DNA from 3 places in the Nonomuraea sp. NPDC049378 genome. Region 2 is predicted to be linked to each of the others. Evidence: riboswitches for the same ligand, from Rfam matches in the RefSeq annotation. Region 2 holds a riboswitch; each other region holds the start of a gene.

Region 1 (10,272 bases), on a different contig from region 2:
GTGGCGTCGGTGCCGTTCTTGGAGAACATCGCCCAGTCGGCGCTCGGCACCGTGTCCACCAGCAGCTCGGCCAGCTCCACCATGATCGGCCCGGGCCCGTTGAGGCAGTCGCCGAGCGCGGCCTGGCGGGCGGCGGCCTCCTCCACGCGGGGGTGCCGGTGCCCGAGCACGACGGGGCCCCAGCTGCACATGAAGTCGATGTACTCCCTGCCGTCGGCGTCCCACTGCCGGCAGCCCTCGCCGCGTTCGAAGAACTGCGGGAAGCCGGGGGCGAACAGGGCGGCGTTGAGGTGGCCGTACATGCCGCCGGGGACGACCTTCGAGGCCCTGCGGCGGAGTTCTGCGTCGGTCATCTTGGGGTCCTTACAGGAGGCTGAGGGTGGATGCGAGGTCGGTGAGGCCGGCGTCCGAGCCGAGGCCGGTGGCCACGCGGGCGGCGGCGGCCGTGCCCCAGCGGGCGGCGACCGGCACGTCCTGGCCGTGCAGCAGGCCCGTGAGGAAGCCGGCGCAGTAGGCGTCGCCGCAGCCGGTCGTGTCGGCCACCTCCGCCTTGATCGCGGGCACCCGCTCCGCGCCGTCCGCGGTCACGACGAGGCTGCCCGCCGCGCCGAGGGTGACGAGCACGCCGCGCGGCCCGCGGGCCAGCAGGGCGTCCGCGGCCGCCGCGACGTCGGTGGCGCCCGTCATGAGGAGGGCCTGCGACTCGTTGGGCAGGACGTAGTCCACGTGGGGCAGGAACGCCGTGGCCATGTCCAGCAGGTCGGGCATCTCCGAAAGCAGGTCCATCGTGACGATCGTCCCGGCCACGCGTACCTCGTCCAGGAGCGCGAAGAAGGCCGGGTCGCCCAGGCCGAACGTGACGTCCATCCCGCCGAGGTGGATCGCCCGCGCGCCCCGCAGCACTTCGCGGTCCAGGTCGGCGTACGTCACCCCGAGGTTCGCGCCGGGCACGTGAAAGCTGGGCCGGCCGCCGTCGGGCCTGATGGGCAGGATCGACGCGGCGGTCTGCTCCCCCGCCCTGCGGGCGAGGCGCGAGACGTCCACGCCGCGCTTGGTGAGCACCGCCAGCAGGAAGTCGCCCAGCTCGTCGTCGCCGACGGCGCCCATGGTGACCACGGAGTTGCCCAGCCTGACCAGGTCGACCGCCGTTCCCGCGGCGGCGCCCGCGGCGGTGAGGCGGATCTGGTCGACCAGCACGGTGTCCTGGCCGTCGGGGATGTGCTCGACGGGTCTGGCGAGGATGTCGACGATGTGCACGCCGACGGTGGCGACGGTCATGGTTTAAATAGACAGACGTCCGAATAAAAAGTCAATATGGTGAGGTACGCCTACGAGAGGGGCTACCCGATGCCGAAAATCGTCGACCACGACGAACGCAGGCGCGAGGTCATGGCGGCGGCCGGCCGGGTGATCGTCAGGGACGGCATCGACGCCGCCACCACGCGGGCCATCGCCAAGGAGGCCGGCTACTCCAACGGGGTCCTCGCCCACTACTTCGCCGACAAGGACGAGATCCTGCTCTCGGCGCTGCGCCAGTCGCACCAGCGCATCCGCGCCCGGCTGACCGCCAAGGTCGAGGGGGCGACAGGGCTGGCCGCGCTGCGCGAGCTGCTGCTCGACAACCTGCCGCTGGACGACGAGCGCGGCCGGGAGACCCGGCTCGAGGTCAGCTTCTGGAGCCGCAGCCTGACCTCCGAACGCCTGGCCGAGGTCCAGCGGGCGGAGGCGGCCGAGCTGCGCGCCGCCGTACGCGACCTGCTCGGGCAGGCCCGCGCGGCCGGCGAGCTGCGCCCGGACGGCCACCGGGACGAGCACCGCGACGATCACTGCGACGATCACTGGGACGATCACTGGGACGATCACTGGGACGACGAGCTGGACGACCTCGCCGAGCACCTGCTCGCCCTGGTGGACGGCCTCAGCCTGCACCTGCTGCTCTACCCCGGCCGGCTCACCCGGGAGGGCGCGGAACGCATCATGCTGGGCGCCCTCGACCGCCGCTGATTGCCGCTTTTCGGACGACCCGCTACATTCGACGCACATGAGCCTCCGCGAGCAGCTGTGCGAGTACGGGCGGCGGGCCGTCGAGCTCGGCCTGGTCATCGGCACCTCGGGCAACCTGAGCGTGCGCCAGGGCGATCTGGTGGCGGTCACGCCCTCAGGGGTGGCGCTCGACCGGCTGACGCCCGAGTTGTGCCCGATCGTGGACGTCTCGGGCCACCTCGTCGAAGGCGACGCCCAGCCGTCCAGCGAGACCCCCATGCACCTGGCCGTCTACGAGGCCACGGACGCGCTGGCCGTGGTGCACACGCACTCCGTGTTCGGGACGGTCGTGGCCACCACGATGACGGAGCTGCCGCCGGTGCACTACAACGCGCTGGCGCTCGGCGGCGTGGTCAAGGTCGCCGAATACGCCACGTACGGCACTCCCGAGCTGGCCGCCAACGTACGGGCGTCGCTGGAGGGCAAGCAGGCGGCCCTGATGGCCAACCACGGCGGGGTGACCATCGGGCCGACGCTGGAGCAGGCGTTCGAGGCGACCCGCCTGCTGGAGTGGTTGTGCGAGGTGTACGTCAGAGGGCTCGGCGTCGGCAAGCCGGCCATCCTCACGGAGGAGCAGCTCGCCGCCGTCGTCGACCGCGCCCTCAACCCGCCGGCCTTCCCCCGCCGCCCCTGACCCGCCCGGCCCGGCCGTACGGTCCGAGCGCACCGCCGGTGACGGTCAGGCGAGCGCGGCCTGCTCGGCCAGGCCCAGGGGCAGGCCCCCTGACCCGGCGATCCGGTCGTGGAACTCCTTCGGCGTGCCGCGGAACGACTCCCGGATCCGGTCGATCTCGATCGCGCCCGTGAGGTAGGACGGCGCCTGCGTGGGCCAGGCGCAGTAGCGGTTCACCTCGCCCTGGGCGGTCCCCGGCGACAGCGACGCCTTCGTGGCCATGAACGTCTCGGCCTCCTCGACGGACATGTCCTCGCAGTGCAGCGCGGTGTCCACCACGATCCGGGCGGCGCGGAAGATCCGGCAGTCGAGATGGGCCAGCTCGGTGGCGGGGGTGTCGAAGTAGCCCTGCTCGTGCAGGACCTTCTCGACGTACAGGGCCCAGCCTTCGGTGAAGTACGGGGTGCGGAAGACCTTCCTGACCGGGCGCGGATTGCCCGCCATGTACGACAGATGCCAGTGGTGCCCCGGGTAGGCCTCGTGGACGGCGATCGACGGCATCTGGGCCCGCGAGTTGGTGCGCAGGCGCTGGCGTATCTGCTCGGGGGTGAAGTCGTCGGGCGTGTAGGGGACGAAGAAGACACCCGTGCGTGAGGCGCTCAGCGGCGGCGGCGACAGGTAGTGGGCGACGGACAGGACGGGCCGCGTGTACTCGGCCGACGGCAGCACGTGGCACTCCTCGCCGCCGGCGAACGTGACCAGGTCGTGCTCCTTGACGAACGCGCGGGCCCGCCGGGTCTCCGCCTCGTATTCGGCGCGCATGTCGGCCAGCGTCGGCGGGTGGTCGTCCATGAGGGACTCCATGGCCGCTCGCCAGTCCTCGCCGCCGTTGACCCCGAGCGCGACCTGGCGCATCCGCGCGTCCAGCTCCGCCCAGGCGGCCTTGCCCTTCTCGTGCAGTTCGGCGGCGCCGTACGCGAGCATCTCGCGCTCGCGCAGCAGCGTGGAGTAGAGCTTCTCCCCCATCCGCCAGCTGCCGCCGCACTCGAAGCCCTCCAGGAAGGTGACGAGCTCGTCGAACGCCCGGGCGGCGGGCTCGGCGGCCTCGGCGAGCGTCGCGCGTAGGGCCTCGTCCTGGACCATGGACGGGATCGTGCGGGTGAGGAAGTTGCGGCCGGTGCGGGCCTGGCCGAGCCCGCGCTGGACCAGCAGCGGGGCCGCCAGGTCGGGGTCCAGGTTGGCGCGGCAGGCGGCCAGCACGCCGGGCACCTCGGCGAGACGGGAGACGGCGGCCGTCACCAGCTCGGGCTCCGGCTTGAGGCGGTGCTGGAACGGCGTGAACATCGAGGCGAAGATCGCGGACAGGTAGGTGGCGGGGTCGCGCCGCCATGCGGGCCAGGACGCCAGCGCGATCGAGCCTCTCAGCTGGGAGAGGACCAGGTCTCTGTCGATCGTGTCGTCGAGCGACGTGGTCTCGAGTGCCGACAGGCGGTCGAGCCAGCGGACCTCCTCCTGCTCGCGGGCGGTCCAGGCGGTGGCGGTGAAATCGCCGAGGGTGTGATCGTAGCCGTCCGCCCCCAAAGTGCTGGCGATGACGGGACGGTCGGAAAAGTACCACTTGAGAAACTCGTCCACCGGTGCACCATATCCTGATGAAATGCCCCTGCAGATCACCGGCGCGCTAGGCGACCCTGACCTGATCCGCCTCCCCTGGGAGGTGCCCCTCCAAGACTGGCCGCAGCGTCACCTGGTGGATCTGCCCCGCGGCATCTCGCGTCACGTGGTGCGGTTCGCCAGGCTGTCCGGCAAGGTGTACGCGATCAAGGAGATCAGCGAGCGGTACGCCAAGCGCGAATACCAGTTGTTGTGGGACCTCGCCCGGCTCGACGCCCCCTCCGTGGAGCCCGTCGCGTACGTCACCGGCCGCGAGAACGGGCTCGACGCGGCACTGATCACCAGGCACCTGCAGTTCTCGCTCCCCTACCGCGCGGTCATGTCGGGCACCCTGCGCCCCGACACGCTCACCCGCCTGCTGGACGCGCTGGCCGTGCTGCTGGTCAGGCTGCACCTGAACGGCTTCTACTGGGGGGACTGCTCGCTGTCCAACACGTTGTTCCGCAGGGACGCGGGGGCCTTCGCGGCCTACCTCGTGGACGCCGAGACCGGCGAGATGCACCCGATGATCAGCGAGGGGCAGCGGCGCGGCGACATCGACGTGGCGCACACGAACATCTTCGGCGAGATGCTCGACCTGGAGGCCGGCGGGCTGCTGCACCCGTCGATCGACCCCATGGACACCGCCGAGGACATCGTCGCCCGCTACCACCGCCTGTGGGACGAGATCACCCAGAGCGAGATCATCGAGGAGGTCGACTGGCACCGGGTGGAGCAGCGGATCAGACGGCTCAACCTGCTCGGCTTCGACGTGGCCGAGATGATGGTGCGGCGCAAGGTCGGCACCGGACGGCTGATCGTACGCCCCAAGGTCGTGGACGCGGGGCACCACCAGCGGCGGTTGCTCAGGCTGACCGGGCTCGACGTGGAGGAGAACCAGGCGCGGCGGCTGCTCAACGACCTCGACGGCTTCCGGGTCGCCAAGGGCCTGCGGCACGAGGACGAGGCCATCGTGGCGCACCGGTGGCTGGCGGAGGTGTTCCAGCCCACGGTCGAGGCGATCCCCGCCGGGCTGCGCGGGAAGCTGGAGCCCGCGCAGCTCTTCCACGAGATCCTCGACCATCGCTGGTACCTGTCGGAGGGTGCGGACGCCGACGTGGGACTGGCCGCGGCCGTGAAGTCGTACGTGGACAACGTGCTCGTGCACAAGCCCGACGAGAAGGCCCTGCTCCCCGACGAGGACGCTCGGGCTCAGTAGGCGGCGGTGATGCGGCTGCGCGGGTGGGTGTTCTGCTCCACCTCGTCGGCGATCGCGACCGCGAGGTCCTCGGCGCTGATGGCGCTGCGGCCCCGCTCGTCGGTCAGCAGCATGTCGCCGCCGAGACGGAAGGCGCCCGTACGCTCGCCCGGCGCGAGCTCCGCGGCCGGCGAGACGTAGGTCCAGTCGAGGTCCGTGACCTCCCGGTAGAGCTCGAGCGCGGCACGAGCGGCCAGCGCCTCCTTTTTCAGGCTCTCGGGGAAGCCGGGCGTGTCGACCAGGTCGACACCGGACGGGACCTTGAGGCTGCCGGCGCCGCCCACGACGATGAGCCGGCGCACCCCGGCCGCGCGCACACCCTCGATGAGGGCGCGGTTGGCGGCGAGGAAGGGCGGTCCCGGCTCGGTGCCGTCGCGCGGCGGCGCGATGGCGGAGACGACGGCGTCGTGGCCCTTGGCCAGCGTGGCGGCGTCGCGGACGTCGCCCTTGACGGGCCCGCTGCGGCTGAGGCCGGTCACGTCGTGCCCGCGACCGGCCAGTTCGGCGGCTATGCGCTGACCGAGCATGCCGGTCGCGCCGAAAAGCAGGATCTTCATGGCGTCACGATATCCATCGGATACTGGTTACTTCACCGTGCTATAAGTACCTTGTGGATACCGGTGATGTCTTCGACCCGAATTGCCCGACGCGGGTGGTTCTCGATCGGATCGGCGACAAATGGTCGGCACTGGTGCTGCTCTGCCTCGCCGACGGGCCGATGCGCTTCACCCGGCTGCGCTCGCGGATCGGCGGGGTCACGCCCAAGGTGCTGACACAGACGTTGCGGACCATGGAGCAGGACGGGCTGATCACGCGCGAGGTGTTCGCGGAGGTGCCACCGCGGGTGGAGTACGGGCTGACCGACCTCGGCCGCTCCCTGCACACCCCGATCGCGGCGGTGGCCGCGTGGGCCGAGACCCACGTGGCCGAGATCCTCCGGCGCCGGGAGCGGTCCGCGTAGCCCGGGAGCGGCCGCGCGGTCAGGCGGCGGTCAGCTTGGTGATCTCGCGGGCGATCTCCGGCCAGAGCGGCTCGGGCAGGTCGTGTCCCATGCCCGGATAGGTCACCAGCCGGGCGCCGGGAATGGCCGCCGCCGTGGCCCGGCCGCCCTCGACCGGGACCAGCGGGTCGTCCTCCCCGTGCAGCACCAGCGCCGGCATGGTGAGGCTCGCCAGCAGGTCCGTACGGTCACCCGAAGCCATGATCGCGGCCAGCTGCCGGCCCGTGCCCGCCGGGTCGAAGCAGCGGTCGAACGCGCGCCCGGCCCTCCGGACGACCCGCTCCCGGTCCATCGCGTAGCCGGGCGAGCCGATCACCGCGTACGTCTCCAGCGCCTGCGCCATGACGGCCGCGCGCTCGGCGGCGGGGCGGGCGGTCAGGGCCGCGAACGCGGCCTCCGTCGGCGGAGCGACCGTGGGGCCGGGCGTCGACATGATCGAGGTCAGGGTCAGCACCCGTGCCGGATGCCGGATGGCCAGGGACTGGGCGATCATCCCGCCCATGGACGCGCCGACCACGTGGGCGGCCGGCCAGCCGATGGCGTCCATGAAGCCCGCGGTGTCGTCGGCCAGGTCGTCCAGCAGGTACGCCGAAGGCGCCCCCGTCGTGGGAGCGCCCTGGTCGTGGAGGTGGGTCGACAGGCCCGCGTCGCGGTTGTCGAACCGGACGACGTGGTGCCCCTGGTCCACCAGGAGCTCGCAGAACCCGTCGTCCCAGTGGGTGAGCTGCGCGCCGAGCCCCATGATGAGGAGCAGGGGCCGCCCGTCGGGGGAACCGATGCTCTCGTAGGCGATGTCGATGCCGTTCGCGGCTACGCGGAGGGTCACGGTGACCAGAATGTCATTCTGGCGCTGCGTTCGTAAAGTCAGCCCCGCCGGGCGTAGGCGCCGGTCGAGAAGGGCACCGGCCGCCCCTTCTTGCCCAGGCCGTCACCCCACTTGGTGATGACATAGTCGATCTTGATGTGCCCCTTGCCGCCGTTGCCGTTGACCATCAGCGAGCGGGGGTTGAAGGTGCCGCCGGTCAGGTCGGCGAACGTCTTGGCGTCGAGATCCAGCATGATGCCGCGGCTGGAGGGCTCCCCCGGCCCTCTGTCCCCGACGAAGAAGGGCATCTTCTTGCCCTTGTAGATCACGTACCCCTCGGTCAGCAGCGGCCAGCTCGGGCTGGCGGCCATGCCTTTCTGCATCGGCTTGCCGCTGGCGGGCAGGCCGGTGTCGCCCGCCCTGCCCGAGCCGTCGTCCCAGAAGTACGACGCCGTGGTGGAGCCCTTGTACAGGGCCTTCTCCTCGGCGCCGGGATCGGCGTGTGCCGCGGTGCAGACGACGCTCATCGAGCCGACGGCGGAGGCGGTGAGCAGGGCAAGGGAACGCAGGCCAAAACGGGGAGACATGAAAGTGTGAAGTCCTTCGCGAGGGGACGAGGGGGAGGCACGCCGGCAAGAGGGCACGGCGCTGCGGCACGCCCGAGCGACTACATCGGGCGAGGGAAAGAAAGGGGGGAAGGGGGGCCGCTCAGGCGGCGGCCGGCGCTACGCGATTCGGGGGTGCGCTGCGGTCATACATGCGTTCTGTCCTCTCCATCACACCTACCGGGTTAGCTGACGGGTTCGGGCGTGGAGATGCCCTACCGGCACGGGCCGGATTCACCCCAGTGAGGTGGGTCCCCGGTTCCCGATCGAGTCGGGATTCGGCGCCAGCCGGAGGCCCTCTCTTGGGTAAGGGCCAGGTCACCGGCTGGTAATGGCGGCAACTCTAGCAGCGAATCGGACATACGCAAACGATTCGCCATGAACCGGGCAAAGATCTACCTTGCGCGGGAATACGAAAGGGGGTACGGCATGCCGTACCCCCTCAGTCCTTTCCGGCTCAGCCGCCGCTCTTGCGCCTGAACGATCTCTTACTCGCAGCCGGGCCGTGCGCCCCGTGAATCTTCGATGGGTCGACGCCCCTGCCACCAGCGCCGGAGCCCGCGTGCTGGTTGCGCTTGCGCTCCAGTGCTTCGCGGAACTTGCGCTTCATCTCGTCCTCGGGAGTTTCGCTGACTTCCGGCTCCGGTGATTCCGCCATGAGGACCTCCATGGTGTTGGGGACAACCACAGCTTCGCACGGCGTCGCTTTCGATGCGAAACCGACTCCGCCCTGTCACCCGTCGCGGGTGAACGCCAGCAGCCGGAACACCGGGTCCGGCCCGTCCCGCCCCTGCCCGTGACCCACGAACGTGGTCTCGCCGGCCTGGCGCAGACCGTGCCGGACCGCCTCCGCCACGACCAGTTCCCGGCCGTCGGCGGGACGCCGCCGCCCTCCAGGCCCGTGGGCGGCGCGCTTGTCCACCGTCGTGACGTACACCCCGCCCGGCCGCACCACGCGCGCGGCCTCGGCGATCACCGGGCGGGCGTCGTCGAGCAGGTGCAGCAGCCAGATCGTGGTGACCGCGTCGACCGACCCGTCGCGTACGGGTAACGCGCAGCCGTCACCCAGGACCACGTGCACGCGCCGCGCGGCGACCCGCGCCATGCCGGCGGAGGCGTCCACGCCGAGCACCCGCAGGCCACGCCCGGCCAGTTCCCTGCTCACCAGCCCGGTGCCGCACGCGACGTCGAGCAGCGTGCCCCCGGGCAGCAGAGCGCGCACGGCCTCCGCGGCGGCCTCGGCCCGCGGCAGACCGCCACGGGTCTCGTCGTAATGTGCGGCTTCGAGGTCATAGTCGAGCACGACCCGAATCGTACGCCGCCGGGTAAAAGGAGACCGTTCGGTTCCTGGTGTTGTGTTGGAGTGGCCCAGGAAATACACCCCGCATGTTGGTCGACGCCCCAGGCGCCACGATGGACGGTCCGCGATGAACGTGCTCGGTCATGACCTGGCGATGGATCTGGGTGCCGCGAGCACCCGGATCTACGTCAAGGGCAGAGGCATCGTGCTCGACGAGCCCTCCGCCGTCATGCTGGACAGCCGCACGGGCCGGGTCGTCGGGTACGGCGCCGAGGCCGCGCAGGGCGAGCGGGGAGAGACACGCTGGCCGGTCAGCGGCGGCCTCCCGGTCGACGACGAACTCGCCCGGCACCTGATCAGATACTTCCTGCGCAAGGTGCACGGGCACCCGTTCTCCAGGCCGCGCGTCGTGCTGGCGCTGCCGAACAACTCCACCCCCATCGAGCGCGCGGCGCTGCGCGACATCGCGTTCGAGGCGGAGGCCAGGGGGATCCTGCTGATCCCGCACGCGCTGGCGGCGGCGCTGGGCGTGGGCCTGCCGGTCAAGGACTGCGCCGGGCGCATGGTGATCGACATCGGACGCGACACCACGCGGATCGCCGTGCTCTCCCACGGCTCCGTGATCGCGGCCGCCACGGTCCCCGGCGGAGGCGACGGCATGAACCGGGCCATCATCCGCCAGGTCGAACGCGACCACGGCCTGCAACTCGACGAGGAGGAGGCCGAGTCGGCCAAGCGGCGCGCCGGCACCGCGTGGAAGCCGCTGTATCGGCAGGTCACCGTGCGCGGACGCGAGAGCGACACCGGCCGCGAGCGCTCGGTGCCGCTGCCCGTGCAGCGGATCTACGAGGCGACCAGGCAGCCGATCGAGTCCATCGTGCGGGCCGCGATCGAGACCGTCGAGCAGTGCCCGCCCGAGATCTCCGTGGATCTCGCCGACCGCGGCGCGGTGGTGGTGGGCGGCGGCGCGCTGCTGCGCGGGCTCGGCCGGCGGT
Region 2 (10,272 bases):
CGGGCGCCTCGCGGCGAGAAGCGTACGTTCAATGAGGTATGGCCACGCGGCGCATTCGGACACGCCGGGCGCGGCGCCATCTCATATGCGGGCGTCTCATCGCGGAAACGGGGCCGGGAGCCGGACCGAACCCGCGACCAAAACGCCCGCATATGGACGCGTCGGCCGATCATCATCCGGGCCGTCCCGCCATTCGAAACGGCCCGGACACGATCATGCGCTTATGGCGGTCGCCGGGGTCCTAGGCGAACGGCATAAGCGCATGGTCGAGCAGCGGGCTCTCCTAGTGAGCCTGCTCGTACTTCTCGACGACGGTGGAGGCGATTCGGCCTCGCTCGCTGACGGGCAGGCCGTGGGCCTTGGCCCACTGCCGGATCTCCGAGCTCTTCTCGCGACTCATCGCGCGGTTGCCGCCGCGGCCACGCCGACGCGTGGTGACGGCACCGGCCCTGCGCGCGTGCTGCACGAAAGGCGTGAGCGCGTCCCTCAGCTTCTTCGCGTTAAGGTCGCTGAGGTCAATCTCATAGGAGGAGCCGTCAATAGCGAAGCTGACCGTCTCATTGGCCTCGCCCCCATCGAGGTCATCGATGAGAATCTCCTGGATCTGCTTGGCCATCTACGCAATCCTTTCGCGGAGCATTGTTTCATTCGCCAGCCCAAACATATACCCGGAAAGGCGTGGAGACAATTCAGCGCTACGGGGATTCGGCTGACTAGCCGATCAGTTCTGGCCCTCGGCCTGATCCTCACGGTTTCGCCGGTCGCCAAGGGCCTCCGACCGGACCAACTTCACGACGCCAAAGATGAAGGCGCCGCCCACCACCACCGGGGGGATGAGCGCTGACAATACGTCTGTAAGGGCTTCCATTCGTCCTCGCCTCCACGGCTGACGGGGTTTCGGGGCGCTTTAAGGGCGCGGAGCGCCTCCAGGGAGCGCTGCGGGCCCCTCATGGTGCGCAAGGCGACAACCGCCCGCACCCGACCATAGCGGCACACAGATGCCCTACGTGTCGCAGGGACACCAACATCCGGCAACCCGGACGCCCCATAGCCTAATGCCAGTCTCTCCAGGCTCCTTACCGGATCATGGGAAAATTTTGCGAAAAGACATCCGTGCAGGTGCGGATGGCTCAGCGAAGATCTTTAACCACGCGCGTTCCGGCCAGTCTGTCATGCGGCCCGCGCTCAAGCGGCTTGTCGATCAGGATGAGCATACCGACACCGAACAGCAGCATTCCGGCCACCAGATTGGCCACCGGAATGCCCATGAGCATGACAGGTCCCGGATAGACCAGGGAGCGTTTGAGCAGAGCACGGGCCGGAACATCCCGCGGCGCCAGGCGGATCCGCATGATCGCCTGGCCGAACGTGCGCCCGTGCCGCCAATGCGCCCACCAGTCGTAGCCCGTATAACCCAGCCCCGCGACCGCCCACGCGAGCACTCCGGGCAGCCGGCCGTCGAACACCTCCATCATGCCGACAGTCCGGAAGACAGCCCATAGCGCAATGAACAGAATGTAATAGGCGACGCCGAAGACGAGCGCTTCAATGAGCCGGGCAGCCAGCCGTTCCCACCATTCCGCGGGCACCGCGTCCGCCCACGGCGACGTCCCGGCCATAACCCTCACCTCGCGACATCGACGGCGGAGAGCCCTACATTCCGCACCTACCCTCACATACAAAACAGAGGCCGACGGGAAGCCGGCCCCTGTTTCGCGGTTCTGCCGATTACTTGATCTTGACCACCACGGTGTTCGCGAACTTGTCCGCGAACGTCTGCTGCAGCGGCTTGTCCCAGAGCATCGAAGCGCCGTTCAGGGCGCAGACGAGGCCCGCCAGCATGGTGCCGAACGGCAGGAAGTAGAGGATGTAGGCACCCCAGGTCACGCCGGCCCGCTTGATGGCGGCGTCGCCGGGCAGGCCGCCGGGGGGCATCATCTGACCCACCGGCACGACCTTGATCCCCATGATCATCTTGCCGACCGTCTGACCCTTCATCTTGTGCATGAGGAAGTCGTAGCCGACGTAGACGGCGGTGAGGACGATGGCCAGCACGATGTTGAGCGCGAACGAGCTGAACATCCCCGACGTGGCGCCGCTGGTCGAGTCGTAGCTGACCAGGAACAGCGTCGTGAGCAGGAGCGACACAACGAACATCACGACGCCGAACAGGACGCCGTCGACGAGTCGCGCCACCAGACGCTGCCACCACTCCGCCAGCGGGGCGGGAGCCCCCGGCGGCTGCACGCCGACCGGGCCGTAACCCGGCTGGCCGTAGGGAGCCTGGCCGTAGCCGGCCTGCTGCGGCTGCCCGTAGCCCTGCTGGCCGTACTGCTGGTCGCCGTACTGCTGGCCGTAACCGGGCTGGGCGTAACCGGGCTGGGACTGCTGCGGCTGCCCGTAGCCCTGCTGGCCGTACTGCTGCTGGCCGTAGCCGGGCTGGGACTGCGGCTGCTGACCGTACTGCTGGTCATACTGCTGACCCGACTGGGCCTGCTGACCGTACTGCTGGTCGTACTGCTGACCCGACTGGGGCTGCTGGCCGTAGCCCTGCTGCTGGTCGTACTGCTGACCCGACTGGGGCTGCTGACCGTAGCCCTGCTGCTGGCCGTACTGCTGGTCGTAGCCGGGCTGTTGCTGCTGCCCGTAACCCTGCTGCTGGCCGTAGCCCTGCTGCTGGCCGTACTGCTGGTCGTAGCCGGGCTGTTGCTGCTGCCCGTAACCCTGCTGCTGGCCGTAGCCGGGCTGGGACTGCGGCTGCTGACCGTACTGCTGGTCGTACTGCTGGCCCTGCTGGGGTTGCTGGCCGTAGCCCTGCTGCTGGCCGTACTGCTGCTGGCCGTAGTCGGGCTGGGACTGGGGCTGCTGGCCGTACTGAGGTTGCTGACCGTAGCCCTGCTGCTGGCCGTACTGCTGCTGGCCGTAGCCCTGCTGCTGACCGTACTGGGGTTGCTGGCCATAGCCCTGCTGCTGACCATAGGGGGGCTGTTGCCCGTAGGCGTCGTCCGCCCGGTAGCCGACCACAGTGACGTCGGGGTCGGGCTCGCCGGGGTGGCGGCCCGGAGCCTGCTGGCCGTAGTGGGGAGGCGCAGCGTTCTCGCCGGATTCGTCTTGTGGGTACGGCGGCTGTCCGGTGCTCACCGTGTCACCTCGCTTCGAGTGCGCGCGTGGCACGTGTCAGGACACATGCCTGTGCTGCCCAACGTATCGACATAGGTATCAACAATCACCTTTCCATGTGGTCAAGGTCCGCGTCACCCGACGACAGATGGAGCAGCATGCGGGTGTTGCCCAGGGTGTTCGGCTTGACGTGTTCCAGGTCGAGGAACTCCGCTACACCCTCGTCATACGAGGCCAGCAGCTCGGCGTAGACCTCGGGGGAGACCGGCGTGCCCTGGATGCGGCGAAAACCATGCCTCGCGAAGAAGTCGACCTCAAAAGTAAGACAGAATACACGTTGCAGACCAAGATCTTTGGCCTGCTGGATGAGCGCTGAGACGATCCGGTGACCGACGCCCGCGCCGCGGCATTCGGGATCGACGGCCACCGTGCGGACCTCTGCGAGGTCCTCCCAGAGCACGTGGAGCGCGCCACAGCCGACGATCTGCCCGCCACGCTCGGCCACCCAGAACTCCTGCACGTCTTCGTACAGCGTCACCGTGGCCTTCTTCAGGAGCCGCGAGCCCGCGCCCGCATAGGTGTCGACCAGGCGCCTGACCCCCCGCACGTCCGGCGTGCGCGCACGCCGGACCACCACCGCGGTCTCGGGCACAGTCAGTTCGGCCACCTGCTCCATGGCTCTCCAGAGTACAGATGTCATTACGGCTCGGACCTAACTCACATCTCTCCGCCCATCCTGTTACATCTCGTGGCCGAGCGAGCACGGCGTCGCGCCGGGCGATCGTTCGGGAGTAAGCGCCACATACGGTCACTCCTGCCCGACTGGCACCGAGACCACCTCGTGACCCTTCGGTTGCGAAACCTCTACGGAGTTGGCAGTTCTGGTTGAGCAGGAACCCGGAGTGCATTAGTGTCCAGCGACGATGATCCCCGCGTGTCGCGCGCGGGGGGAAGCACGCTCAATTCCCTCAGGGAAGCCGGGGACCCGCCGGTGGCGACCGCCACCACGGGGTGAATCCGAGTTTTTCGGTAGGGCTGCTCCGGCCCGAACCCGTCAGCTAACCCGGTAGGCGTCTATGAGAGGAGCCTGGTTGGTGAAGCGCACGCTCAACCGTGGGAGGAAGTCGGCGGGCAAGCACGCCCGCCCCCCGGAACGCGCCCTGTCGCGTCACCGCCTCGGTGTGGCGAGTTTCACAGTCGCCGCGCTGCTGTTCTCGGTTCCCACCGTCCCGGCGTCCGCCGACCCCAAGCCCTCGCTCAAAGACCTCGCCACGCGGGTCGAGAAGATGCACGTCGAGATCGAGACGCTGACCGAGCAGTACAACGGGCAGCGGGAGAAGCTGAAGACGGCCAAGAAGGCCGCCGAGGCCGCGCAGAAGACGCTGACGGCCAGCGAGACAGACCTGGCGGCCAAGCGTGCCAAGGCCGTCCTGCTCGCCCAGAACGCCTACATCACGGGCGGTCTGAGCCGTGCGCTGGCGTTCACCTCATCCGAGGACCCCGGCAACTTCCTCGACCGCGCCGCGACCACGTTCGCGATCGAGCAGCGGCAGGGCGAGGAGCTCAACCAGCTCACCAAGGCCAGGAAGGCCGCCGAGCGCGCCAGGGCGAGCGCCAAGTCCCGCATCAGCGAGGTCGAGAAGATCGTCAAGGACCTCGACGCCAAGCGCGGCAAGATCAGCAAGCTGGTCGCCAAGGTCGAGAGCAACCTGTTCAGGCGGGCGCTGGGCGAGGCCGGTCGTCCCGGCACCCGCGCCACCCGCGTCAACCTGCCGATCGCGGGCAGCGGAAAGGCCGCGCAGGCGGCACGGTGGGCGCTCACGCAGCAGCTCAAGCCGTACGTCTGGGGAGCAGAGGGTCCTGGCTCCTACGACTGCTCCGGCCTGGTGATGGCGGCCTACCAGCGGGTGGGCATCTCGCTGCCGCACTACACAGGCAACCAGTGGACGGCCGGGCGGCACATCTCACGCGACGAGATGCGTCCAGGCGACCTGGTGTTCTTCTACAGCGACCTGCACCACGTGGGCATCTATCTGGGCGGCGGCATGATGGTGCACGCCCCTCGGACGGGTGATGTGGTGCGGATCGCGTCGATCGAACGGCGGCCGTTCGCGGGCGCGGTGCGCATCGCCGACTGAGGTTCTGCACGTGAAGGCCCAGTGAGCGAGCCCAGTGAGCGGGCCCAGTGAGCGGGCCCAATGAGTGGGCACCAGTGCGCGGGTGCCGCTAGATCAGCTGGCGGCGTGCCGCCCACGCCACGGCCTCGATCGCGGTGGCGACGCCGATGCGGTCGCAGATGCCGCGCAACCTCCGGCGTACGGTGCGGCCGCTGATGTCCAGTCGCCTGCCCACCCGATCGACCGTGACTCCTCTGGCGAGTTCCGCCAGTAACGCCAGATCCGCATGGCTCAGCTCAACGCCTTCTGTGAGCACTTCCATCGGGAGCCCTCCCCCCCAACAGCAGGCCTGGACCCTCTTAGCCAGGCCACAGCCGCTCCTCGCAGACGGTAAACGCATCATGGAAAGGTCGTCAAGCATGACGATCGCCGCTCTTGACCAGCACCGTTGACATGATCCGCCACGGGTTGCCGGGGCTCGTCCGCCGGCGGTCCTCGCCGCCCGACGTACGGTCCGCGCGCCCTCTCGGTCAGGCCCGGCCCGGCGCCGACCGGTCCGGGCGGCGTCCCGGTTTTTGATCCATCCGCGCGCGATTTACTGCATGATCCATACGTGCGGGCGGGAACGCTCAGCCGCTCTTCACCACGGGCGGCGGCACGCGGCAAGCCAGGAGTCACCTTATTTCCGGGCCTGTGCGTGCATCACCGTCATGATGGACCCAGCGCTGCCGGACGTCCCCCGCAGAACTCCGCACACTCGCGCGCCACTCGCCCGCGGTCTTGACCCGATGCTGACAAGCCCGGCCCCGATCGCGGGGCAGGACGGCCGATCGTCCGTCACCGCTTCCCCGGCACGACGGAGCGCCCGCCCGGCTCGCCGCGCGCGCGAGCACCCCGCCGCAACCGGTGCGGCGGGATGCCACGTGGCCTCAGTGAGTGGGCTTGACCAGGGGGAACAAGATGGTCTCGCGGATGTTCTTACCGGTGAACGCCATGATCATCCGGTCGATCCCGGCGCCCATGCCGCCCGTCGGCGGCATCGCGTATTCGAGCGACTGCAGGAAGTCCTCGTCGAGCTGCATGGCCTCCGGGTCACCGCCCGCGGCCAGCAAGGACTGCTCGACCAGGCGGCGGCGCTGCTCGATGGGGTCGTTGAGCTCGGAGTAGCCGGTGCCCAGCTCGGTGCCGAACCCGATGAGGTCCCACTTCTCCGTGACCAGCGGGTCGTCGCGGTGCTGCCGGGCCAGCGGCGAGGTCTCCAGCGGATAGTCCATGACGAACGTGGGCTGGATGATCGTGTGCTCGACGAGCGCCTCGAAGAGCTCCTGCACGAGCTTGCCCGCGCCCCACTTCGGATCCCAGGGGATCTCGCGCCGGTCGGCGATCTTGCGCAGCTCTTCGAGCGAGGTCGAGGTCGTGATCTGCTCGCCGACGGCCTCGGACACCGCGCCGTAGAGGGTGACGCGCGGCCACTCGGGGATGCCCAGGTCGACCTCGACACCGTCGTGCACGACCACCGAGGTGTCCAGGGCGGCCACGACGGCCTTCTGGTACATCCGCTGCGTCAGGTCGGCGATGCCGTTGTAGTCGAGGTAGGTGCCGTAGGCCTCGACCATGGTGAACTCGGGGTTGTGCGTCGAGTCGGCGCCCTCGTTGCGGAAGTTTCGGTTGATCTCGAAGACCTTCTCGATGCCGCCGACCACGAGCCGCTTGAGATAGAGCTCGATCGCGATGCGGAGATAGAGCTCCATGTCGTAGGCGTTGATGTGGGTCTTGAACGGCCGGGCCGTGGCGCCGCCGTGGATCGGCTGCAACATCGGCGTCTCGACCTCGAGGTAGCCCTCCTCGTGCCAGAAGTCGCGCACCGCGCGCACGGTGGCGCTGCGGACCCTGGCCATCTTCCTCGAGTCGTCGTTGACGATCAGGTCGACGTAGCGCTGGCGGACCCGGGCCTCCGGATCGGTGAGCCCGACGTGCTTCTCCGGCAGCGGGCGCAGGCACTTGCTGGTGATCTGCCAGCTGTCGGCCAGCACGGACAGCTCGCCCCTGCGCGAGGTGATGACCTCGCCGGTCACGCCCACGTGGTCGCCCAGGTCGACGTCGTGCTTCCAGCGGGCCAGCGAATCCTCGCCCACCTTGTCGAGCGAGATCATGACCTGCAGGTCGGCGCCGCCGTCGCGGAGCGTGGCGAAGCAGAGCTTGCCGCCCACGCGGTTGAGCATGACGCGGCCCGCGACCGAGACCGTGTCACCGGTGGCGGTGTCGGGCTCCAGGCCCTGGTATTTCTCCCTGACCTCGGCGTTGGTGGCCGTGCGTGGGAAAAGCACCGGGTAAGGGTCGACGCCCTCGCTGCGAAGGCGGTCGAGCTTCTCCCTCCGGATGCACATCTGCTCGGGAAGTTCGTCGCTCACAACAACAAAGGGTAGGGGATCCGGCGAACCGCAGTGACTCGTCCAGGTCTCACGCCACGTTGCGGTGGTAGATCAGCCGCAGCCCGATGAGGGTCAGCCACGGCTCGTGCACGTCAATCAAGCGCGACTCGCCCACCACCAGCCCCGCGTGCCCGCCGGTGGCCACGACCGTCACCTCGTCGGGGTCGTCGGCCAGCTCCGCGGCGATGCGCTCCACGATGCCGTCGACCTGGCCGGCGAAGCCGTAGATGATGCCGGCCTGCAGGGCCTCGACGGTGTTCTTCGCGATCACCGAGCGGGGGCGTACGAGCTCGACCTTGTGCAGTTGTGCCCCGGCGGCGGCCAGCGCGTCGACCGAGATCTCGATGCCGGGCGCGGTGACCGCGCCGACGTATTCGCCCTTGGCCGACACCGCGTCGAACGAGGTCGCGGTGCCGAAGTCGACGATGACGCACGGGCCGCCGTACTGGTCGATGGCCGCCAGCGCGTTGACGATGCGGTCGCTGCCGACCTCCTTGGGGTTGTCCATGCGTACGGGGACGCCGGTGCGGATGCCCGGCTCCACGATCACCGCGGTCACGTCACCGTAGTAGCGGCGGCACATCTCGCGCATCTCGTTGAGCACGCTCGGCACGGTGGAGCAGATGGCGATGCCGTCGATGTCGGCCCCTTTGAGCAGCGGCGACTGCGTCAGCAGACCCTGCAGCACGACCGCGATCTCGTCGGCGGTGCGGCGGGCGTCGGTGGCCAGCCGCCAGTGCTCGATGACGTCCTCGCCCTCGAACAGCCCCAGCACCGTGTGCGTGTTGCCGACGTCGATCGTGAGCAGCATCAATTACCCCCGCAGATCAAGTGCGATGTCCAGGGCCGGCGCCGAGTGCGTAAGCGCTCCCACCGCAAGGTAGTCCACGCCAGTGTCAGCCACATCACGAGCCGATTCCAAGGTCAATCCCCCGCTTGCTTCAAGGGCAACCCTGTTTCCCACCTGCTTTTTCACGATTTGTACGGCACGCGCGGTGTCCTCGATCGTGAAGTTGTCCAGCAGGATCTCCTCGGCACCCTCGTCCAGCACGGCCTCCAGCTGGTCCAGCCGGTCGACCTCCACCTCGATCGGCAGGTCGGGGTAGCGCTCCCGCACCGCCCTGAACGCCTCGGCCACGCCCCCCGCCGCCACCACGTGGTTGTCCTTGATCAGGGCGGCGTCCGACAACGACATCCGGTGGTTCACGCCGCCGCCGCAGCGCACGGCGTACTTCTCCAGCGCCCGCAGCCCCGGCAGCGTCTTGCGGCTGTCGCGCACGCGCGCCGCCGTACCGCTGATCGCCTCGACCCACCTGCCCGTCAGCGTGGCCACCCCGGACAGGTGCGTGAGCAGGTTGAGCGCGGTGCGCTCGGCCGTCAGCAGCGCCCTGACCGGCCCTTCGACGGTCATCAGCACGTCGCCCGCCCGCACCCGGTCACCGTCCTTGGCCCCGCGCTCCGAGCGGTCCGCCCCCAGCCTTACGAACACCGCCTCGGCCACGGCCAGCCCGGCGACGATGCCGTCCTTGCGGGCCACCACGTCGGCGACCGCGTGCCGGTCGGCCGGGACGGTGGCCAGGCTCGTCACGTCGCCCTTCTCCCGCAGGTCCTCCTCCAGCGCCCGGTCGATCAGCGCGTCCACGGCTACCGGATCGAGCCCGGCCGCGGTCAGCTCCCGCGCCGCGGCCTCGCGGTCACCGATCCGCCGCGAACTCGCGTCCTCATGAGGTGTGTACGTCATGCGCGGGCCCTCCTCCGTCAGGGTCACGTCCAGGTGACCCAGCCATTCGTCGTCGTCGCGGGTGCCGTGGTCCTCGCGCCAGTGCGAGCCACGGGTCTCGAGCCTGGCCGTCGCCGCGCCGGTGAGCACGGTGGCGACGGTGAGCAGGTTGGTGGCCTCCCACGACTCGGTGCACGCGGGCACCGCGACGGGTGTCCAGCGGGCGTCCCGCAGCGCCTTCGCCGTGAGGAGCAGGGACTCGCGGCTGCGCAGGACGCTCGCTCCCATGCTCATGTGGCCCTGAATTCTGGGGCGCGTCCGCGGGTCCACCAGCCCGGACGCCGCCTCCCCGTCCACCGGCTCTCCCGGCTCGGGGCGTACGCGGTGGATGTCCTCGGCGATGCGCTCGGCGAAGACGAGGCCTTCGAGCAGGGAGTTGGAGGCGAGCCGGTTCGCGCCGTGCACGCCCGTGCAGGCCACCTCGCCGCACGCGTACAAACCTTCGATGGAGGTGCGCCCGCGCAGGTCCGTACGGACACCGCCGCTGGCGTAGTGGGCGGCCGGAGCGACGGGGATCAGCTCGGCGGCCGGGTCGATGCCGTGCTCGCGGCAGACGGCGTAGATCGTGGGGAAGCGGGCCTGCCACGTGTCGCGGCCGAAGTGGCGGCCGTCGAGGTAGACGTGTTCGTGCCCGGTCTCGCGAATCCTCCGCATGATCGCCTTGGCCACGACGTCGCGCGGCGCAAGGTCGGCCAGGTCATGCTCGCCGCGCATGAACCGTTCGCCCTCGTGGTCGACCAGGAACGCGCCCTCGCCCCTGACCGCCTCGGAGATCAGCGGCTGCTGCCCGGTCGATGCGGGGCCGAGCCACAGGACGGTCGGG
Region 3 (10,272 bases), on a different contig from region 2:
TGATCAGCTCGGCGCTGACGCCGAAGTCGCTCAGCACCAGCGAGGGCACGCCCAGCGCGATCGCCTCCAGCGCCGCCGTCGAGCTCACCGTGACGAACCCGGCCGCCCGCGTGAGGTGGTCGTGCATCGGCCCGGCGGCGAAGGCGAGCCGCCCGGGCTCGCCCATCTCCCGCCACAACCGCTGGTAGTGGTGGCGCTCGTTGTGCGTCTGCCGCTCGTCCTCCAGGGCGCGCAGCTTGACCACCACGTCGAGCTCCGGCCGCCGCCCGGCGAGCTCGGCGAGCGCCAGCAGGACGCGCTCGCGCTCCTCGCGCGGGCGCGGCACCTTGGCCTGGGTGGCGAACACGATCCGGTTCCCGCCCTCGGCCACGGCGTCGGGACGCAGGAACGGCAGCCTGGCCAGGCCGAGCGCCCCTCCCCCGCCGAGCCGGCCGGCGATGTCGCGGAACTCGGCCACCTCCCGCTCGCTGTGCACCACGAACAGGTCGCAGCCGCTGCGGAACACCCACGCCTTCTCCGTGGCCGGCACCGAGATGCCCGGCAGCCCGCCGACGAACACGGGCCTCGGTTTCAGCCCCGCGAACACCTCGGAGACCAGCACGTCCACGACCGGGCCCGTGCAGGCGACGAGGATCACGTCGGGCTGCGTGCGCTCGGCCAGCCTGCGCACCGACCGCGCCGACAGCACCGGCGGCGCCTCTCCCCGGCCCGCCCGGCCCTCTATCGGGCCGCTCACCGCCGCGGCGATCTGCTCGGGCGAGGGCGCGATCGGCGTGCGCACCACCGCCAGCTCCGTCACGCTCCCGGTGGGCAGGTCGCCGAGCAGGCAGGCCGCCCACTTCAGGTACGAGTCGGAGTCGGCAACCGCCAGCACTCTCACCCAGACACTCCAGTCAAATGCGAGCGCAGGGCAGGTTCCGCCCTGCTGGTCCACCAGTCATCGGGAACGTTCACGGGCTCGATGGCGACACCGCGCGGGCTGAGCAGCACCCGCAGCGAGGTGATCGCCGTCGAGGGGAGGCTGAGGACGCGCTGGCCCGCGTCCAGCCCGCGCAACGCCAGCTCGGCGGGCACGCCCGCGTCGTGCACGGTGATGCCGGGACGCTCCCGGATCAGGGCCACGTCCACCGGGTCCTCGCGGCGGTGCGGGTAGTAGGCGAGCGGTTCCCGCGCCGCCAGCTCGCTCAGCCAGCGCAGGTAGTGGTCGCGGTGCACGAGGCCGTTCCTGACGAGCGAGGTGCCGAGCACGATCGTGCGCTCGTCCGGCCCTTCCGCGCTGGGCGGCTGGGCGCGCAACCAGGCGAAGTCGTGGCGTACGAGGTCGACACCGGCACGGCGGACGGCGGCGGCGAGCTCGCCGGTCACGGGCAGCGCGGTGAAGACGGAGACCTCGCTCATGCGCAGCCGCAGCGCGGCGGCCAGGCCGAGCGCCGAGCGCGCCACGGTGGGCCTGGCGCGGGCCCGCAGCAGCGGCCGCGAAGGCCGGGCGGCCAGCAGCTCCAGCAGCCGGAGCGTGGCCAGGCCGTCGTCGACGATGACGATGCGTCCCGAGGTGATGCCGGTGCCGGAGGTGAGCCAGCGCAGCTGGACCTTGCCGGAGAAGGCGTCGCCGACGGCGTGCAGTCGTCTCGGCATGTTCTCGCGCGGCTCGGCCAGTTCGAGCCCGTCGGGCAGCCCGAGAGCACGCAGCTCCCGTCGGGTCGCCGTCAGCGGGCGCAGCCCCGCCCGCGGCACGACGGCCGTGGCGGTCCCGAGGAGCCCGGCGTGGTGGGCCTCGACGGCGCACAGCATCTGGAGCGGTGACTCCACCCAGGCCGACGCCTGTTCGACCACTCCAGTCCTCCCAGCCGGGTGATGGCGCGTTCACGACCGCTTCAAGCTAGCCCGGCCGCCTTAAGCGGCCAGAAACGGTGCGTGAACAATGGAGGCCATGAACTCGCTCATGCTCAACACGGACGGCGTGCAGATCCCGCAACTCGGCTTCGGCGTCTGGCAGGTGCCTGCCGGCGAGGCCGAGCAGGTGGTGACGACGGCGCTGGAGGCCGGCTACCGGCACATCGACACCGCCGCCGCCTACGAGAACGAGGAGGGCGTGGGGCGTGCCGTGCGCGCGTCCGGCCTGCGCCGCGAGAAGGTGTTCGTCACCACCAAGCTGCGCAACGCCGACCACGCCCGCACGGAGCAGGCCTTCGACGAGAGCCTGGCCCGGCTGGGGCTCGACTACGTCGATCTCTATCTCATCCACTGGCCGGTGCCGAAGCAGGACAAGTACGTACAGGCGTGGAAGGCGATCGAGAAGATCTACCGTGACGGGCGGGCCAAGGCCATCGGCGTGTCCAATTTCACCGTCGGCACGCTCACCCGGCTCATGAACGAGACCGACATCACACCCTCCATCAACCAGATCGAGCTCCACCCGTACTTCCAGCAGCGGGAGATGCGGGCCTTCCACGAGGCCAACGGCATCCTCACCGAGGCGTGGAGCCCGCTCGGCCAGGGCAAGGGGCTGCTCGAGGATCCGGCGCTCGCGGTGCTGGCGGACAAGCACGGCAAGACTCCCGCGCAGATCGTGCTCCGCTGGCACCTGCAGCTCGGCAACGTCGTCATTCCCAAGTCCGTGACGCCGTCGCGGATCGCCGAGAACGTCGACGTGTTCGACTTCATCCTCGATCCGGAGAGCATGGCCGCCGTCGGCGCGCTGAACAGGGGCCTTCGCATCGGAGGCGATCCTGACACGTTCAATTTGATCTGATGCGTCTAGCATCTTCCGCGTGCGGGACTTCACGTGGGGCATCGCGGCGACGGGCGTCATAGCGCGGACTGTGGGAGCGGCGATCGTGGCCGAGCCCGGGATGCGGGTGGGCGCCGTCGGCTCCAGGAATCTGCGGCGGGCGCAGGCCCTGGCGTCCGCGCTGGGCGCGGAGTCGGCGTACGGCTCCTATGAGCGGTTGTGCGCCGACCCTGCGGTGGACGCGATCTACGTGGCGACGCCGCACACCGAGCACCTGCGGGTCGCGCAGGCCGCCATCGCCGCGGGCAAGGCCGTGTTGTGCGAGAAGCCGCTGGCCGCGACCGTGGACGACGCGGAGAAGATGGTACGCCTGGCGCGCGAGGCGGGCGTGTTCCTGATGGAAGCGTGGATGCGGTTCAACCCGCTGATCCGCCTCATCGCCGCCGACGAGCGGTTCGGCGACATCCGGTCGGTGCAGGCCAGTTTCGGCTTCGCCATGCCGTACGATCCGGCGCACCGGCTGTGGGCCCCGGAGCTGGGCGGGGGCTCGCTGCTCGACCTGGGGGTCTACCCGTTCGGCCTGGCCCAGCTGCTTCTGGGCATGCCCACCGGCCTGCGCATGACGGGCTCCCTGGCGCCGAGCGGGGTTGACGCGGAGGCGGGCGGGGTGTTGCTCTATCCCGGCGGCAGGCGGGCTTTCGTGGAAACCTCCTTGCTGGGGAATTACCCGAACCAGGCCTGTGTTGTAGGTACGCGGATGCGGGCGGACATCCACGCGCCGTTCTGGGCGCCGGAGCGGATCGTCCTCACCGGGCCTTCCATGGAGCCGGAAGAGCATGTGCTCGATCCGGCCGACAACGGATACGCCGGTGAGCTCCGCGAGGTCCGCGCCGCCACGGCCGAGGGCAGGACCGAATCCCCGATCATGCCCCTTGACGAATCCCTTGCCATGTCAGGGCTTCTGGCCGACGCTCGCCGGCAACTGGCCTAGCTGGGCCTTTATGCAGTTGTAATCCTCTTGCCTCATGTATTACCTTGTGGGGCATCTTACGGCATACGTCCGGTTTGTCCGGCTATGTCTGACCATCGCACGATAGATCACAGGATCGTCCTGTGACCGCTGAATCCGCATCACGCGGAACCGGGGACCCAAGTCCTTTGGGGTGAATCGGCACTCCGGTGCCGTAGGGCAGCTTCCACGCCCGAACCCGTCAGCTAACCCGGTAAGCGGCATGGAAGCAAGGAGTTACCCCCTCGATGGCCACGTTCCGTCTTACCGCAATCCCCAAGCGAACCATCACCTGCGCCGCGCTCGGCGCCAGCGTCCTCGCCTCGGCCCTCGGCGTCAACGTCGCCGCGGCCAACGCCGACACCCCGCCCGCGGACAAGCCGGCCGCCGTCTCCCCGGTGACCGACTCCAAGAAGCGCGCGGCCAAGGAGACCACGGTCAACGTGACCGCCTCCCAGGTGCTGGACTTCGCCAAGTCCCAGGTCGGCACCTCCGAGAACGCCGCCGGCGGCGGCACCCCGTACCAGAAGTGGTACGCCGACTCGCGGCGCGCCGCCGAGACCATCGCCCGCGACGGCGGCAACCGGGCCGCGTACCTGAACGCCGCCTGGTGCTCGATGTTCGTCTCCTGGGTCGGCGAGCAGACCGGCGCCCGCCCGCAGATCGGCTGGGACGCCTACACCGTCACCCACGCCAAGTGGTTCGCCGCCAACGACCGCTTCGGCACCAAGGCCAAGCCCGGCGCCGTGGTGTTCTTCTCCTGGGACGGCGGCAAGAAGATCACCGACATCCAGCACGTCGGCTTCGTCGTGAAGGACAACGGCGACGGCACCATCTCCACGATCGAAGGCAACACCGGCAACGGCAAGGTCGAGGAGCGGACCCGTCCGAAGTCCCAGGTCGTCGGCTACGGCTACCCCGAGTACGCCGCCTGACCCCGATCACCGCGAGCGAGCGCGCGTCCCGTGCGGAACGCGCGCTCGCTCGCGTTTCCGCCCCGCCACCCGGGCGGCCGGCGGCCTAACCGTCCGCCGCCGCCCGCTGGATGGCGTGCAACTCGGCGTAGCGGCCCTGGCGGGCCATGAGCTCGCCGTGAGTGCCCTGCTCGGCGATCCGCCCGCCGTCCAGCACCACGATCAGGTCGGCCATGCGCACCGTCGGGAAGCGGTGGGTGATGAGCAGGGTGATGGCGGCGCGGTGGCGGCGGGCGGCCTGCGCGTACCGGGCGAAGACGGCGCTCTCGGCGGGAGCGTCCAGGGAGGCGGTCGGCTCGTCCAGCACGAGCAGCAGCGGCTCCTCCCGCATCGACGCGCGCGCCAGGGCCAGGCTCTGCCACTGCCCGCCGGACAGCGTCACGCCGCCCTCGAAGCTGTCGCCCAGCTCGGTGTCCAGGCCCCTGGGCAGATCGGACACCGCGTCCGCGGCGCCGGCCCGCGCCAGCGCCTGCTCCACGGCGGGGCGGTCGTCCATACGGGGCAGGTCGCCGATGCCGACGGTCTCGGCGGCGGTGAGCTCGAACGGCACCCAGTCCTGGAACACGGCGCTGATCCTGCGCCGCCAGCGCACGGCCGGCACGTCCCGCAGCGGGACGTCGTCCAGCAGGATCTCGCCGCCGGAGGGCTGGTAGAGGCCGCACAGCAGCTTGGCCATGGTGGTCTTGCCCGAGCCGTGCGACCCGACCAGCGCGACGGTCGCGCCGGCGGGCAGGCTCAGGTCGATCCCGCGCAGCACCGGCCGGGTGGTGCCGGGGTAGGTGAACGTCACGTTCCGCAGCGTGATGCCCCGCGCGAAGCTCTCAGGCGGCTCGGCCCCGCGGGCGACGCGTTCGCGGCCGTGGTCACTCGTGGGCGCCCTCGTCCCGGCGCGGAGTGCGTCGTCGCCGGACTCCGCCAAGGCCGGGTCGTGGGTGCGGGCGTAGGCGCGGAGCCAGGCGAGCCGCGCGGCGGCGCGCAGGCCCGCGGCCACCGACCCGAGGTGGAAGGCCAGCCGGGAGGCCTGGGTGACGAACTGCACCCCGACCGTGGCCACCAGGACCACGTCGCCCGCCGTGGCCCGTCCCTGGGCGGCCAGCCAGGCCGCGCAGCCGAGCGCCGACACGTACCCGGCCAGGAACGTGCCCGACCCCGCGAACGTGAGCAGCGCGGCCCGGACCCCGGCCCGCGACAACCCCGCCGACACCTCCTCCCACCGGTGCGCGGCCATCGCCTCCAGGGCGGGCGCGGCGCGGCTGATCCGGATCTCCTTGGCCGTCCTCGGCGTGGTGACGGACTCGGACAGGTGCCGCTCCAGCCGGGCCGTCTCGGCGGTGCGCCCGGTGGCCGCGTCGACGTGGCGGGCCGCGCGGCCGCGTACCAGCAGCGACGGCAGCACGGCGCCGCCCAGCAGCAGCGTCACCAGCGGATGCACGGCGGCCATCAGCACGACGCCGAGCCCGATCTGCACGGCGTGCTCGGCGACCAGCGCGAGCGCCCACACCGCGAAGTACAGCTGGCGGCTCTCGTCGCGCAACATCGCCAGCTTGTCCAGGTACGCGGGCCGCTCCAGGTGCTCGATGGTGGGCACGCCCGAGGTGAGGGTGAGGATCTCCTCCTGCACGGACAGACCCATGCGTTCGGCCAGCTCCTCCATCAGCGCCAGCTCCGCGCGGCCGAGGGCCACACCGGTGGCCAGCGCGGCTCCGGCCGCCAGGCCCCACAGGGACGCCTGCGCGCCGTGGCCGGCGGTGGCGGCGTCGGTGAGCGCCCGCAGGAAGACGCCGACCAGGCCCTGGCTGACGGCGCCCAGGGCGAGGAAGGCGGCCAGGGTGAGGAAGGCCCGCCGGTCGGTGCGCCAGGCCAGGGTCAGCAGCGTACGGAGGGTCGCGGTCACCGGCCCGCCTGCGCGATCAGGGCGGTCTGGAGGCGGTGCCAGCGCGCGTAACGGCCGCCCAGAGCCAGCAGTTCGGCATGACCGCCCTGCTCGGCCACGGCGCCGCCGTCGAGGACGACGATCCGGTCCGCCCGCCGTACGGTGGCGAACCGGTGCGAGATGAGCACCAGGGTGCGCCCGCGCGTGCGGTCCAGCAGCCGCTCGAACACCTCCTGCTCGGCCCGCGCGTCCAGATGGGCGGTGGGCTCGTCGACGATCAGGATCCGCCGGCCCGCGTCGAGCGCGTACACGGCCCGGGCCAGCGCCACCTTCTGCCACTGCCCTCCGGACAGGTCACGGCCCCCGGTGAACGACCGCGACAGCGGCGTGTCCAGCCCGCCGGGAAGCACCTCCAGCAGGTCGAGCGCGTCGACCGCGGCCAGCGCGGCGAGCACGTCGGCGTCCGTCCCCGCGTACGCGGGCGCGCCCAGGCGGACGTTGTCGCGCAGCGGCAGCGGGTGGCGGGCGAAGTCCTGGAAGACCACGGCGGCGTCCCCGGCGGCGCTGACGGTGCCGCTCTGGGGGGTGTAGAGGCCGGTGAGCAGCTTGACCAGGGTGGTCTTGCCCGCGCCGTTCAGCCCGACCACGGCCAGCCGCTCCCCCGGCCGCACCCGCAGGTCGAGCTCCTTGAGCACCGGTTCCGCGCGGCCGGGGTAGGCGAACGTCACCCTGACCAGCCCGGGCCCCTCGCCGTCGCGGTCGGCAGGCCCGGCGATCGCCGGCGTGGCGCTGAGAGGGGGGTGGAGCAGGCGCAGGGTCGCCTCGTACGGCTTGCTCCCGTGGGCGATCTCGAACATCTGGTGGCCGCCCGCACCGTACGCGAAGACCAGCAGGGCCGCCAGCACGCTCTGCGCCAGGGCGGCGGCCCCCAGCGCGCCCGCGGCGGTCAGCCAGGCCAGCGTCCCGAACGTCGCGGCGGCCCCGGCCAGTTGCAGCCCCAGCACGGCCGCGTACCCGCGCACGACGGCGCGGCGCCCGCGCGTCTGCGGGGTCAGGAACGCGCGCATGGCCGTCACGTAGCGGCCGATGAGGAAACCGTCCACGCCGAAGACGCGGATCTCCTTGGCGGCGCCGGGACCGCCGGTGAGCTCGGCCAGGTAGCCGGCCCGGCGCAGACGCATGACCTGCTCGGGGCTGTCGGCCAGCGACTCCGCACCGCCGGGGCCGACCAGCATCGCGGTGATGCGCCGGTTCTGCGCGATCGACAGGGCCAGCGCGACCGGGGCCATCCACCACACGTGCACGGCCAGCACCACGGCGCCGAACAGGGCCGACGTCGCCCTGCTCGCCTCGCCGGCCAGCGCCACCGCCGCCGTGCCCGCCGTCCGCCCGCGGTGTCCGGTCAGCGCCAGCCGCACGTCGGCCTGCACCCGCGGGTGCTCCAGGCGCGCCAGCGGCATGGCCGTCGCGGCGGCGCGCACCCTGGCGCGCAGCACGCCGTCGACGCGCCGGGCGACGGCGGCTCCGGCCGGTTCGCGCAGCGCCGTGCAGAGTTCCTGCCCCAGCAGCACGAGCAGCAGCGCGATCACCTGCGCCGCGCCGCCGTGGTCGATCAGCAGGCCGAGCGGGATCGTGCTGAGCGGTCCGAGCACCGCCGCGCCCGCGCTGAGCACTCCCAGGGCGAGCAGGCGGCGGGAGCCGGCCAGCGGCAGCAGCCGGGCGAGCCGGACCGCCCTCACACCAATCCAATGTGATCGCATTGATCTGCCATGCGCACGACCGTATCCCGGCTACACTGAACCGGTCAAACCGATGTGATCACATCGATAAGAGGGGATGGCATGGCGCACCGGCGCACCCGTGGACCAGGAGCTCAGCACGAGGAGCGGCGCAGGCAGATCGCCGACGCCGTCCTCGCGATCGTCGCCGACCGCGGCCTCGCCGCCGTGTCGCTGAGCGAGGTGGCGGCCCAGGCCGGCATCTCGCCCGGCCGCGTCCAGCACTACTTCCCCGCCAAGCGCCAGCTCGTCGAGGCCGCCTTCGAGCGCGGCAACGAGCAGAGCAGCGCCCGCATCAGGCAGCGGGTCGGCCAGGACCTCGACGCGGCCGAGCCGCGCGTCGTGCTCGTCACCGTGCTCACCGAGCTCATCCCCCACGACCCCGCGACCGAGGCCCACATGCGTGTGCGGCAGTCCTTCCACGCGCTCGCGTTCGCCGAGGAGGGCATCGCGGCCCGGCTGCGGGTGCTGTACGACGGCTTCCACCGCCAGATGGCCGACCTCATCCGCGCCGACCAGCGGGCCGGGCGCATCGCCGCCGCCGTGGACCCCGGCCGGTCCGCGCCCGCCCTGGTGGCGCTGGCCGAAGGGCTGGCCGCGTACGTGCTCATCGACGTCGTCCCCGCGGGCGCGGCCCGCGAGCGTGTCCTGGCGGCCGTCGACGATCTCTATCGCACGACGCCGTCACGCTCCTGAGCGTGTCGGGTTTGCGGGAGCCGCGCGGTTACGGAGAGTATCCAACTGTGACGGAGTCGAGAGGTCCCGCCCCGGCGACGAGCACGGGAGAGACCCCCGGCCGGCCGGCCGGGGCGAGCGGGTGAGCAGAGGGCTGCGGTGGTTCGCCGACCGGCTCTTCCCTCCTGGCGCGAACCCGCACGACACCGTGCCCGCCCTGCTGGTCCTGCTGACCGTCGTGACCGGGATCGTGGACGCCGTCAGCTTTCTCGGCCTGCACGGCGTCTTCGCCGCCAACATGACGGGCAACATCGTCTTCGTGGGCTTCGCCCTGGCCGGGGAGGAGCGGCTGTCCCTGTGGGGGCCGCCGGTGGCCCTGCTGTCCTTCACGGCGGGCGCCTGGGCCACGGGACGGGCGACCGGGCGGGTGACGGACCAGCGCCGGGCGTTCGTCCTGCTCACCGCCGTGCACGCTCTGCTCGTGGCGGTCGCCCTGGTGACGGCCCAGCTGGCCGGATTCCGCGAGCCGCCGGCACAGGCGGCGCTCATCGCGCTGCTCGCCGGCGGCATGGGCATACAGAGCGCGTCCGTACGCGAGCTGGCGGTGCCCGACATGAACACGAACGTTCTGACCACCACCCTCACCGCGCTCTTCGCCGAAGGCCCGGGGCGGGCGGCCCGGCGCCGGGCCGCCGGTATCGCCGCGATGTTCCTGGGGGCGCTGGGCGGTGCCGCGCTGCACGTCGCCGCCGGGCCCGTGCCCGCGCTGGCCGCGGCCACGGTCCTGCTCGCCGTCGTCGCCTTCGCCGCCCGCTCCACGCGGTGACGGGCAGGCCCGGCGACATGCCCTTGATGCGACACAAAAGATGTCTCTTGTGGTGGGAGCGCTCCCAATCGGGTCTTTGCGAGGTTTGAGGCCATAAATCCGGTTACACAGTGATAAACCGCACCATTGGTAACGGTTGCGTTTCGCGGGATTGACGCACAGAGCGGGCAAGTGCACCCTTTGTGGGAGCGCTCCCAAACACTCCCACCGCGGCGGAACCCGAGGCCGCGGTGCTCTCCCCAACACATTCACCCGAGAAGGGGTCCACCATGATGATCAGCAAGCGTCGCGGCGGTCTCGCCGCGGCCTCGGCCCTGGCCGCGGTCGCGCTGACCGTGGCGTCGTGCGGTTCCGGCGGCACTTCCGAGTCAAGCGGCGCGCCGGCATCGTCCGCCCCTGCGGGACC

What was found. A riboswitch is a leader RNA that binds a small molecule or an ion and turns the genes downstream of it on or off. The one in region 2 is predicted to bind cyclic di-AMP.
Region 1: it holds a riboswitch for cyclic di-AMP, as region 2 does, so the genes downstream of both, ACZ6SA_RS30815 (hypothetical protein) here and ACZ6SA_RS18695 (C40 family peptidase) in region 2, are expected to answer to the same signal.
Region 3: it holds a riboswitch for cyclic di-AMP, as region 2 does, so the genes downstream of both, ACZ6SA_RS13055 (C40 family peptidase) here and ACZ6SA_RS18695 (C40 family peptidase) in region 2, are expected to answer to the same signal.

The regions. Positions count from the first base shown of each region.
Region 1 is NZ_JBVJHP010000015.1:115,211-125,482, forward strand. It holds gene ACZ6SA_RS30770 (aminotransferase class III-fold pyridoxal phosphate-dependent enzyme) at 1-353, opposite strand, end outside; gene ACZ6SA_RS30775 (carbohydrate kinase family protein) at 364-1,278, opposite strand; gene ACZ6SA_RS30780 (TetR/AcrR family transcriptional regulator) at 1,348-2,004, shown strand; gene ACZ6SA_RS30785 (class II aldolase/adducin family protein) at 2,042-2,677, shown strand; gene ACZ6SA_RS30790 (DUF885 domain-containing protein) at 2,723-4,291, opposite strand; gene ACZ6SA_RS30795 (DUF4032 domain-containing protein) at 4,314-5,528, shown strand; gene ACZ6SA_RS30800 (NAD(P)-dependent oxidoreductase) at 5,522-6,124, opposite strand; gene ACZ6SA_RS30805 (winged helix-turn-helix transcriptional regulator) at 6,178-6,528, shown strand; gene ACZ6SA_RS30810 (alpha/beta fold hydrolase) at 6,548-7,393, opposite strand; gene ACZ6SA_RS30815 (hypothetical protein) at 7,432-7,959, opposite strand; cyclic di-AMP (ydaO/yuaA leader) riboswitch at 8,137-8,271, opposite strand; gene ACZ6SA_RS30820 (DUF5302 domain-containing protein) at 8,435-8,635, opposite strand; gene ACZ6SA_RS30825 (class I SAM-dependent methyltransferase) at 8,711-9,280, opposite strand; gene ACZ6SA_RS30830 (rod shape-determining protein) at 9,405-10,272, shown strand, end outside.
Region 2 is NZ_JBVJHP010000008.1:78,788-89,059, reverse strand. It holds gene ACZ6SA_RS18715 (histone-like nucleoid-structuring protein Lsr2) at 284-616, opposite strand; gene ACZ6SA_RS18710 (RDD family protein) at 1,131-1,619, opposite strand; gene ACZ6SA_RS18705 (RDD family protein) at 1,729-3,141, opposite strand; gene ACZ6SA_RS18700 (amino-acid N-acetyltransferase) at 3,227-3,796, opposite strand; cyclic di-AMP (ydaO/yuaA leader) riboswitch at 4,067-4,208, shown strand; gene ACZ6SA_RS18695 (C40 family peptidase) at 4,215-5,258, shown strand; gene ACZ6SA_RS18690 (helix-turn-helix domain-containing protein) at 5,347-5,559, opposite strand; gene lysX (bifunctional lysylphosphatidylglycerol synthetase/lysine--tRNA ligase LysX) at 6,167-7,648, opposite strand; gene ACZ6SA_RS18680 (type III pantothenate kinase) at 7,698-8,480, opposite strand; gene ACZ6SA_RS18675 (L-aspartate oxidase) at 8,484-10,272, opposite strand, start outside.
Region 3 is NZ_JBVJHP010000005.1:198,870-209,141, reverse strand. It holds gene ACZ6SA_RS13075 (DUF6716 putative glycosyltransferase) at 1-880, opposite strand, end outside; gene ACZ6SA_RS13070 (hypothetical protein) at 877-1,833, opposite strand; gene ACZ6SA_RS13065 (aldo/keto reductase) at 1,931-2,752, shown strand; gene ACZ6SA_RS13060 (Gfo/Idh/MocA family protein) at 2,772-3,722, shown strand; cyclic di-AMP (ydaO/yuaA leader) riboswitch at 3,840-3,976, shown strand; gene ACZ6SA_RS13055 (C40 family peptidase) at 3,989-4,675, shown strand; gene ACZ6SA_RS13050 (ABC transporter ATP-binding protein) at 4,761-6,608, opposite strand; gene ACZ6SA_RS13045 (ATP-binding cassette domain-containing protein) at 6,605-8,326, opposite strand; gene ACZ6SA_RS13040 (TetR/AcrR family transcriptional regulator) at 8,429-9,061, shown strand; gene ACZ6SA_RS13035 (YoaK family protein) at 9,183-9,866, shown strand; gene ACZ6SA_RS13030 (ABC transporter substrate-binding protein) at 10,136-10,272, shown strand, end outside.